DNA from 2 places in the Ferdinandcohnia jepli genome. Region 2 is predicted to be linked to the other one. Evidence: riboswitches for the same ligand, from Rfam matches in the RefSeq annotation. Region 2 holds a riboswitch; the other holds the start of a gene.
What was found. Region 2 has a riboswitch for lysine ahead of AB3M96_RS22865 (aspartate kinase). Riboswitches for the same ligand answer to the same signal wherever they lie in the genome.

Region 1 (5,760 bases), on a different contig from region 2:
AGATCTTTTAGCACACTATTTAAAGAAAAATTAATAAAAATTTATATTTTTTACAATTAGTTGGCGAATACCTATTTCTTACACAAATTTCTTAAGGATACATAAATTAATTAGGAAAGGAGTGTGCTAGGAATGGTTTCAATGACACCAATACTAATTGATAATCATCAATTTACAGCCATTACCGTTAAGCTGCCTAAGACTAACTTTATGGCCGTAACAAATGACAATGGCTATATAATGTGTGGTGCGCTCGATGTCGCATTACTGAATGAAAAACTGAAGGACAGAGGTATAATTGCTGGTAGGGCTGTAGGTGTAAGAACAATAGAGCAATTACTTGAAGCTCCACTCGAGTCAATTACAATTGAAGCAGAAAATCGGGGGATTACTGTTGGAATGAAAGGCAAAGACGCTCTTTTAAAGATGCTGTAAAGGCTATTATTAAGCTGCCGAAATAAAAAAAGGATAACCCCGGACTTTCTTTTATTCGCGGGCTTTTTGTTTTGAGTCGGTCTACTTTTACAGGTTCTTAAAGATAAAATTTGAGAAGGTAAGTCACACTTTAAAAATAAAATAATAAGCGTACATCCCCTCTTGCTTGCATACATATAGCTTGTAAGGGGGGATTTCACTTGGCGAAATACAGAGGTCGCCTGCCACAAAGAAGAAAAGGGCCTTTACCTTTTCGATATGTCTTTTTATTAACATTTGTCTTTTTTATTATATCAACTGCTTCAGGCTTATTTATCATTAACAAGGCAATTGAACCAGCTTTAATGGAGTATGCAAAAACAGAAACGCAAAAAATTGCAAACACTGTAATTAAAAATGCAATTAATCAACAAATAAGTGAAGAAGAATTAGTTCAAGATGAGTTGGTCATAACCAATGAAAATGGTGAAATTATAAACTTTAATACACAAACAATAAATAAAATGGCTACAAAGACGCTAGGAAACATTGAGAAATATTTAAAATATGTAAGTGAAGGTGAAATAAATAAAATTCAGTATCCTGATATTGAATTAGAGACTGATAGTGCACAAACCGGGTTTGTATTTAAGGTGCCATTAGGGGAAGCAACCAACAATGCTTTACTAGGGAACTTAGGTCCCCAAATTCCAATCCGGTTTCATATGATTGGTTTTGCATCTACTACTCCAGAGACTCGCATTGATGAATGGGGAATTAACAATGCGTGGTTACATGTTGATGTAGTAGCAACAGTCACTATGCAAGTAATACTACCCTTTTCAACTGGAGAAGTTGAAATTAAAACGCCTATTCCTGTAATAAGCCAAAATATCAGAGGAGACGTACCGCAGTTCTACAATAATGGTGGGGACTCAGCACCTTCAATTGAAGTTCCCATAGATTGACAATAATTTATTTTACTAGAATAGTTGATTTCATATGGTAAAATCGTTATACTACAAAAGGAATATAAAAAGTAAATAACATCACCTTATCGGATCGATGAGGTAGAGGTGCGGAAAATAAAAGTAGGCTATGTGAGGATGACAACAATGACCTTAGCTGAAAGGATTTTCTGCCGAAGCAAATGTAACAAGTCACTGTTACTTTTGTTGGGGTTGCCCTGAAGAAGGGTAACACTGTCATTATGGATGCTTTTTATCTATAATGGAGGGCTACTGATCGTGATGGAGGATAACATAACATTACTGAGGGTAATGATAGTTATTTTCTATCATTACTCTCTTTTTATTTGTTCAAATTGGCAAATAATGTATCTTCTTCACACAGAAGCCTCCGTAAAAATAGTATTTGGGAGGAAAACTTCATGTCTGGAACAATTTATTCATTAATTCCACCGATTATTGCACTTCTAATGGTCGTGTTAACACGCAGGGTACTTCTATCTTTAGGAGTAGGGATTTTATCTGCAGCATTATTATTACATGGAAATCTACTAAGTGAAGGAATAGGTGTTTGGTTAAAGGAAGCTTTTCTAACACTTTGGACTAGTATAAAAGGAATCTTCGTTTCTGAGGGAGCCTTAAATACATGGAACGTATATATTATTCTATTTTTATTTTTATTAGGAATTATAACTGCATTTATTTCAATTTCTGGTGGAAGCCGAGCATTCGGTGAGTGGGCACAAAAAAGGATAAAAACAAAAACAGGAGCACAATTACTAGCGGCTGTTTTGGGTATTATCATATTTATCGATGATTACTTTAATGCTTTGGCTGTTGGACAAGTAAGTCGTCCATTAACAGATCGTAACAACGTTTCACGTGCAAAACTGGCGTATATAATAGATTCAACCTCTGCACCAATTTGTGTGGTGTCACCAATTTCTAGCTGGGGTGCTTATATTATTGCAATATTAGCACCGATTTTAGCAGCACATGGTATGAGTGAGATGTCACCATTATCTGCATTTGTACAAATGATACCGATGAACTTATATGTAATTACAGCTATCTTAATGGTCATTGGAGTAGCGGTATTTAATGTTAATATAGGCAGTATGAAAGTTCATGAAAAAAGAGCTTTAGAAACAGGAGTAGTTATAGACCCTGCAAAGCCAGTCCTTGGAGAACTAAAACAAGAACTCCCAGTGAGTGCAAAAGGAACAGTTGGGGATCTTGTATGGCCAATTATTGCTTTAGTGATTGGGACTGTAGGTTCATTTTTATGGACAGGTTATAAAGCATCAGAAGGAAATGTTTCAATCCTTACAATCTTTGAAAATACTGATGTAACGACTTCACTTGTCGTGGGTGGTTTATTAGGTATTATTGTTACACTTGGATTGTTCTTCGTTCAAGTATATGTAAAAAATGGAGTTAGTATCAGTATTTTACCTAAAGGTATTGTAGAAGGTATAAAGTCAATGCTTCCTGCGGTATATATTTTACTTTTTGCATGGGTTATTGTCGATTTAATTGGACAGCTTGAGACTGGAACCTACTTAGCGGGTAAGGTTGAGGACTGGAATGTGAATGTTGCATTTTTACCGGTTATCTTATTTGTTGTAGCAGGTATTATGGCATTTGCTACAGGTACGTCTTGGGGAACATTCGGAATGATGTTACCGATAGCTGGAGAAATAGTTGCAGCTTCTGATGTGACTTTACTATTACCTGCATTAGCGGCAGTACTGGCAGGTGCAGTATTTGGAGACCATTGCTCTCCTATATCTGATACAACGATACTTTCATCTACTGGAGCAGGTAGCCATCACATTGACCATGTTATGACTCAGTTACCTTATGCTTTAACATCTGCAGTAATATCAGCAATTGGTTATGTAGTACTAGGTCTTACAGGCAGTACAGTACTAGGGGTCCTAGTAGCTGTGGTATTACTTATAGCTTTCATTTTCACTATGAAAAACAGAGAAACTATCTAAAGAATACTATTCAAACTTTATTTAAGTATTCTGTATAATATGCTAGAGACAAAGGAAATAGAACCCTTTGTCTCTTTTTATTGCTATAAAATATCATCTGTAAAATAACTTTTGACAGAAGGTAAAAGACTGGCTATACTAATAAATAGATTATATCAAAAAATCAGAATATATTAAAATTTCCAATTTCATTCTAGTGCTATTGTAATACTTAGAAAGAAAACACTAGAGTAAAATGGAGATGGGGAGGGTATTTCATGGATAATCGTCCACAATGGGGAACACGTTTAGGCTTTATCTTAGCAGCAGTTGGTTCAGCAGTTGGTTTAGGTAACATTTGGCGTTTCCCTGCAGTCGCATATGAGAATGGAGGAGGGGCGTTCTTCCTACCATATCTATTTGCCTTATTAACTGCAGGTATTCCATTATTAATTATGGAATTTACAATCGGTCATAAATATCGTGGATCAGCTCCTCTTTCTTTATCAAGAGTAAGTAAAGGAAAAGAGTGGATTGGTTGGTGGCAGGTAGCAATCTCATTTGTAATTGCTACATATTATGCAGTAATTGTTGCATGGGCAATGTCTTATTCAGTATTTTCATTTGGACAAAAGTGGGGAGACGACACTGGTGGCTTCCTAATGGGTGAATATCTGAATCGTATTGATTTAGCTGGTGGAGAAATTGGTCAATTTGGTAGCCTGGTTCCAGGTGTACTTATTCCATTAATAATCGTTTGGGTAGTGGCTTTAGGTGTTCTTTTTGCAGGGGTTAAAAGAGGGATTGAACTTGCAAACCGAATTATGATTCCTACGTTATTGGTATTATTCTTAATTATTGTTGTTCGTGCGATTACATTAGATGGTGCTGCTGAGGGACTTAATGCATTCTTTACTCCAGATTGGTCTAAGATTGCTGACGGTAAAGTTTGGGTAGCAGCATATGGTCAGATTTTCTTTAGTTTATCTATTGCATTTGCTATTATGATTACTTATTCAAGTTATCTTCCTAAGAAGTCCGATGTAACAAATAATGCTTTCATTACTGGATTTGCTAACTCAAGCTTTGAGTTACTAGCTGGTATTGGGGTTTTCAGTATTTTAGGCTTTATGGCAGTACAACAAGGCGTGGGTGTAGATGAAGTTGTATCCGCTGGTGTAGGTCTAGCATTCGTCGTATTCCCACAAATTATTAATGAATTACCAGCATTTAATGGATTCTTTGGATTCTTATTCTTTGGATCTCTTGTATTAGCAGGGTTAACATCATTAATTTCAATTGTTGAGACATTTGTAGCTGGTGTGCAGGAGAAGTTTAATATTTCTCGTACAAAATCAGTAGCTTTTGGCGGTGGTTTAGCTGCATTAATCTCTCTAGTGTTTGCTACCCAAGGTGGATTGTTCTTCCTTGATGCGGCAGACTACTTTATTAACAACTTTGGTGTTGCATTAGCCGGATTAATCGAGGTTGTCGCTATTGCTTGGTTTGCGAAAGAACTCAAAAATCTTCAAGACCATGCAGATGGTATTTCAGACATTAAGTTAGGGGCTTGGTGGAGATTAAGCTTAGGTGTGATTACACCTATAGTTCTTGGTTACATGATGTTTGATAACCTACGCCAAAACCTTACTTCAGAATATGAAGGTTACCCAAGAGAGTTCTTATTCAATTGGGGATGGACAGTAGCAATTGGAGCAATTCTATTTGGTGCATTGTTCACAGTGAAGAAGTGGAACGCTGCAAAAGTTGAAGTGAAATCTAGCAAGGGGGTATCACAATAATGGGTGTTAGTGCAATTGTGATGATGGTAATCGGAATTGTAATTATTTGGGGTGGCCTTGCAGCTAGTATTACACATGCTGTAAAAACTGCTAAAAAAGCAAAATAAGAAAAGATATAAAAAGAGGGTCAATAAATTGAACGGAAAAAGCTGTGGTTGCTGTAACCACAGCTTTTCTATTGTTATTTACGCTTCCGTTGCTGTCTTTCTGCTCTTTCCCAAGCTCTCAAATGAGGGTATGGATCAAATGACCACTCCGTGTAACCATTGTCTTTGTACATTCCATAATGTAAATGAGGTGGGAATTTTCCTGCTGTGCCAGGAGGTCCGTAACCAGAACTTCCGACTGAACCAATAATTGTTCCAGGCTCAACTACTTGACCAATAGCGATATCTTTTGCAAATCCGTTCAAATGTGCAAAATAATGATACGTATTGTTTACGTCACGAATACCTATCCGCCAGCCCCCATAACGATTCCAACCCTTCATCTCAATTATTCCATAAGATGTGGCTCTAACTGGTGTACCATAACTTGCGAAAATATCTGTCCCCTCATGAATTCTTCTGCCTCCCCAGCCTCGGGCATCCCCCC
Region 2 (5,760 bases):
TTACCCGTAATGTTAAAAAGGACAAGGGTAAGTATTTTGGACCTTATCCAAATGTTCAGGCTGCTAACGAAACTAAAAAATTACTAGATCGAATTTACCCTCTGAGAAAATGTTCAACTTTACCAGATAAGGTTTGTCTGTATTATCATATTGGGCAATGTTTGGCGCCATGTGTTAATGAAGTATCAGATGAAACAAATAAGAAAATGGTTGACGATATCATTCGTTTTTTAAATGGTGGGTATAAAGAAATAAAATCAGAACTAAGTGAAAAGATGTTGAAGGCATCCGAAGATTTAGACTTTGAAAGAGCGAAAGAATATAGAGACCAAATTGCACATATTGAAACAACAATGGAAAAACAAAAGATGACGATGACAGACTTTGTTGATCGTGATGTATTTGGATATTCATATGATAAAGGCTGGATGTGTGTACAGGTATTCTTTATTCGCCAAGGTAAGTTAATTGAAAGAGACGTATCTCTTTTTCCATTTTATAATGAACCGGAAGAGGATTTCCTTACTTATCTAGGCCAGTTTTATTTGAAGAACAGTCATTTTAAGCCAAAGGAAGTTTTACTACCTAGTTCAATAGACAAAGAAATCGTAGAACAATTGTTAGAAGTAACAGTGGTTCAACCAAGTAGAGGTAAGAAAAAGGAACTAATTGAGCTTGCAAATAAAAATGCTAAAATAGCCTTAAATGAGAAGTTCCAGCTTATTGAACGGGACGAAGAGCGTACAATTAAGGCAATTGAAAACCTGGGTGGAAAATTAGGGATATATACGCCACACCGAATTGAAGCCTTTGATAACTCAAATATTCAAGGAACAGATCCTGTCTCTGCAATGGTTGTTTTTACAGACGGTAAACCAGATAAAAAGGAATACCGAAAGTATAAAATTAAATCAGTTCAAGGTCCTGATGATTATGAATCGATGAGAGAGGTTGTCCGTAGAAGATACGGTCGTGCACTCAAAGAGAACCTGGCATTACCAGACTTAATCATTATCGATGGTGGAAAGGGGCATTTGGCTGCAGTAAGAGATATATTAGAAAATGAACTAGGTCTGGATATCCCACTTGCAGGCCTCGCAAAAGATGAAAAACACCGAACCTCAGAATTATTAATTGGTGAGCCACCGGCCATTGTTGAATTACCAAGAAATAGTCAGGAATTTTATTTGCTTCAACGGATACAGGATGAGGTTCATAGATTTGCAATTACCTTCCATCGTCAGGTGCGAGGAAAAAATGCATTTCAGTCTGTACTTGATGATATTCCCGGTGTTGGTGAAAAACGCAAAAAGGCACTATTAAAGCATTTTGGTTCTATAAAAAAGATGAAGGAAGCAAGCATTGAAGACATTCAACAAGCAAATATCCCTCGTCCGACTGCTGAAGCAATTTTTCAAAAGTTACAAGAATAGCATTGCCATTTCAAAAATGTCCTGTTATAATTCATACTAATATAATATTCCACTTCATTACGTTGAAGTGATGATAGAGGTGCGAGCTTTAAGAGTATGTAATACGAGGGGTATGAGCCCTGAAGACTATTACAGAAAGGAGAGATCGCCGAAGTGAAAAAAGACTCATATCTTTTTTTGCTGGTCCTATGTTTAAGAGATATAGGATTGTCAAGATGTTTAATCTTGGAGAGCTATCTCACAATGTGACACGTTATTTTGTACGTATATCACAGCAATGAGAGCTTTCTCTCATTGCTGTTTTTTTATTTTAAAAAAGTAAAACTTCTTTAAATTTACTGCAAACTGCTGTCGCCCAATGAGATACCAAGCTTACTGTTATTACTATTTAGGGAGAAGGTTGAGAAATGGGGATCATTGTCCAAAAATTTGGGGGAACCTCTGTTGGTTCATCAGAAAGAATTATGAATGTTGCAAGCAGGGTTATACAAGAGGTTGATGCTGGAAACCAGGTAGTAGTTGTCGTATCCGCAATGGGGAAGACGACTGACCATTTAGTAACCTTAGCAGCAGAAATTACAAGCACACCAAGTAAACGGGAAATGGATATGTTATTGTCTACTGGTGAACAGGTGTCGATAGCCCTTTTATCCATGGCGCTACAGGCGAGAGGTTATGAATCAGTATCTTTTACAGGCTGGCAAGCAGGTATTGAAACAGAAGCTGTACATAGCAATGCCCGTATTGAAAAAATAGAAGTGTCAAAAGTAAGTAAATGCTTAAGTGAAGGTAAAATTGTAGTAGTTGCGGGTTTTCAAGGAATTAGTAGTTCGGGGGATATAACTACATTAGGCCGTGGTGGTTCAGATACTACTGCTGTAGCGCTTGCAGCAGCACTTAAAGCTGAAAAATGTGATATTTATACAGATGTAACAGGTGTCTTCACAACTGACCCTCGTTATGTTCAAACTGCTCGAAAGCTTAAGGCGATTTCCTATGATGAAATGCTTGAACTTGCAAACTTGGGTGCAGGCGTTCTTCACCCACGTGCAGTAGAATTTGCAAAAAACTTTGAGATGCCGCTTGAAGTTCGTTCAAGCATTGAACTAGAAAATGGGACCATAATTGAGGAGGAAGTTTCGGTGGAAAAGAATTTGATTGTTAGAGGAATAGCTTTTGAAGACCAAGTAACAAGAGTGACAGTGTGCGGACTTCCGAATGAACTACACACGCTATCTACTATTTTCGGAACTCTTGCTAAAAACGGGGTTAACGTAGATATCATTATTCAAAGTACGACTGATGATAACCACACAAATATATCGTTTTCTGTAAAAACACCGGATTTAAATGATGTAATTCAAGTTTTGGAAAACAATAAGAATGTATTACCTTTTGAAGAAATCCAACATGAGTCAGGGTTAGCAAAGGTATCGATTGTCGGTTCTGGTATGGTTTCAAATCCTGGTGTAGCAGCAGACATGTTCCAAGTGTTGGCTTCTGAAAACATTCAAGTGAAAATGGTAAGCACATCTGAAATTAAAGTATCAACTGTTGTGGAACAAGACAATATGGTAAAAGCTGTAGAAGCTCTTCATGAGGCATTTAACCTGTCTGCCGTTGAAGAAGAGAAAGCAAAGGTTCAAGTATAAGTAAGAAAGAAAGTCCAGTTTCCTGTTTATCGGGAACTGGATTTCTCTTGGGGAAACGTTCGGTAAGTGCTTTGAAGAACTCTTTGTAAAGTAATCTCCAGTGGCGAGAATGACGGTAGTACATAAAAAAAGCCCTACATTTTTGTGATGTAGGGTTACTCTTCAGTAAGATCTTTTCGATCCCATTTAACAGTAAAGATTACTTTTTGTGCTCTTTTTTTCTGTTGTTCAAAGCTTTCCGTTAACTGATTACGCTGTTGCTGGATTTGTTGAGCTATGAATCCGGACTCAAGCTGAAATGTACATATATCCTTGTGTTTAAATCGAGTTGAAATCATATCGCCCGATAAATGAAACTCCATTGAGTGTTTGTCGGAACGTTCAACAGTTAACTCTCCCCAACCGGCATCTTGGAAAAATAAAATAATTTCTTCAATCGTTGGTAAGGGGAACTTTCTTGCAAGGTTTTTACCTCCCCAATAGAGGAGTTGTGGTGTTTCTTTACCAAGTAAGTCAGGAAGTAAAATTTCCCGAATAAGTTCATAACCAAATACAGAAACGGTCTGTTCGTTATTTATTTGTTTTTCGTTGATGTTTACATTCTTCACGCCCATTCCCCTCTTTCTCCATTTCTTATTATATAACATCACTGGCAAAGAAACACATGTAATATTTTGTTTCTTTTTGTCAAATGGAAACGGACGAAAAAGTGTGGAACTGGTTGCAATGCAAGACAAAATATTATTTTTTTATTGAACATTTTGTGTACTTGATTCCTTGACGCTCTTACTTTATGGGAGTAAAATGAACTTGTTACATTATACTGATAAAGGAAACTAGAATGAATTTTCGATAAAAGGTAACATTCTGTATGTTTCTGCAAAGGTTTTCATTTTGCTTAGGAAGTACACATTATTCCTTTCTAAGCGCTTAAGTGTAACTACGGCTTTGCTGTCGCTTTATAGGCTAGGCTCGCAGAGTATTCTTTATCAGTCTATTATATTGTCCTTCTACATATTTACGGGGATGAAGGAGACACAAAAGTGCCTTTAAGGTACGGCTTATTACTAAGGGGGGTAAAGCATGGCAGGTAATCGTGAATTTTTAAATCGCAGACTGCATTCGCTATTAGGTGTAATTCCAATTTCAGTATTTTTAATTCAACACTTAGTAGTAAATAGTTTTGCGACTAGGGGAGAAGAGGCATTTAATAATGCAGCTCATTTTATGGAAATGCTTCCGTTTCGTTATTTTTTAGAAATTTTTGTTATTTTTCTACCATTATTGTTTCATGCCATTTATGGGCTTTATATTGCTTTCACTGCAAAAAACAATGTAAGCAATCACAAACATTTCCGTAATTGGATGTTCCTATTACAACGTGTAACAGGTATTTTTACATTAATTTTTATCACATGGCATGTATGGGAAACGCGTATCGCTGCTGCATTTGGTGCAGAAGTTAACTTTCAAATGATGGAGAACATCTTAGCTTCACCAGTAATGCTAATTTTCTATTTAGTAGGTGTAATTTCAGCAATTTTCCATTTTGCTAATGGATTATGGTCTTTCTGTGTAAGCTGGGGTCTAACAATAACTCCACGTTCACAACAAATTTTAACTTATGTAACTATGGGTATTTTTGTAGTCGTATCCATCATTGGAGTACGTGCAATCTTAGCTTTCGTTTAAAAATATTATTTTAAAATGTTAAAAGAATACAATTAGGTTAATTAATGATTCAAATTATATGTAACTGAAAAAATATGACCGTTCAATTTTAAAAGATTAGTAATTTTGGGCGATCTCTTGATTAGGGAGTGAGTTACTTTGAGTAAGGGAAAAATTATTGTAGTCGGTGGTGGACTTGCAGGACTAATGGCTACCATCAAAGCTGCTGAAGAAGGAACACAGGTTGATCTATTTTCACTTGTACCTGTAAAACGATCTCACTCTGTATGTGCTCAAGGTGGGATAAATGGCGCAGTAAATACAAAGGGTGAAGGAGATTCTCCTTTGATCCATTTTGATGATACAGTATATGGCGGAGATTTCTTAGCGAATCAAAAGCCTGTTAAGGCAATGTGTGAGGCCGCACCCGGAATCATTCACTTAATGGACCGTATGGGCGTTATGTTCAATCGTACTCCTGAAGGATTACTTGACTTCCGTCGTTTCGGTGGTACTCAGCATCACCGTACAGCATTTGCTGGTGCAACAACTGGTCAACAATTGCTTTATGCATTAGATGAACAAGTTCGTCGTCATGAGGTATCTGGTCTTGTTACGAAATACGAAGGTTGGGAATTCCTAGGAATTATCCAAGATGACGAAGGAATCTGTCGTGGCGTAGTTGCGCAAGATCTTTATACTATGGAGATTAAATCTTTCCCAGCTGATGCTGTTATCATGGCATCTGGTGGCCCTGGTATTATCTTTGGTAAGACTACAAACTCCATTATCAATACAGGTTCAGCTGCTTCTATCGTGTACCAACAAGGTGCATATTATGCAAATGGTGAGTTCATTCAAATCCACCCAACTGCAATTCCTGGAGACGATAAACTCCGTTTGATGAGTGAATCTGCTCGTGGTGAAGGTGGACGTGTATGGACTTATAAAGATGGTAAGCCATGGTACTTCCTAGAGGAAAAATACCCTGCATACGGTAACCT

Region 1: linked by a shared signal. The riboswitch ahead of AB3M96_RS13180 (Na+/H+ antiporter NhaC family protein) and the one ahead of AB3M96_RS22865 (aspartate kinase) in region 2 are both predicted to bind lysine.

The regions. Positions count from the first base shown of each region.
Region 1 is NZ_JBFOKR010000011.1:82,533-88,292, forward strand. It holds gene AB3M96_RS13165 (bifunctional metallophosphatase/5'-nucleotidase) at 1-34, shown strand, start outside; gene AB3M96_RS13170 (YunC family protein) at 133-435, shown strand; gene yunB (sporulation protein YunB) at 636-1,382, shown strand; lysine riboswitch at 1,478-1,663, shown strand; gene AB3M96_RS13180 (Na+/H+ antiporter NhaC family protein) at 1,805-3,385, shown strand; gene AB3M96_RS13185 (sodium-dependent transporter) at 3,643-5,166, shown strand; gene AB3M96_RS13190 (methionine/alanine import family NSS transporter small subunit) at 5,166-5,273, shown strand; gene AB3M96_RS13195 (M23 family metallopeptidase) at 5,348-5,760, opposite strand, start outside.
Region 2 is NZ_JBFOKR010000033.1:11,874-17,633, reverse strand. It holds gene uvrC (excinuclease ABC subunit UvrC) at 1-1,433, shown strand, start outside; lysine riboswitch at 1,500-1,677, shown strand; gene AB3M96_RS22865 (aspartate kinase) at 1,841-3,085, shown strand; gene AB3M96_RS22860 (YslB family protein) at 3,241-3,699, opposite strand; gene AB3M96_RS22855 (succinate dehydrogenase cytochrome b558 subunit) at 4,169-4,777, shown strand; gene sdhA (succinate dehydrogenase flavoprotein subunit) at 4,916-5,760, shown strand, end outside.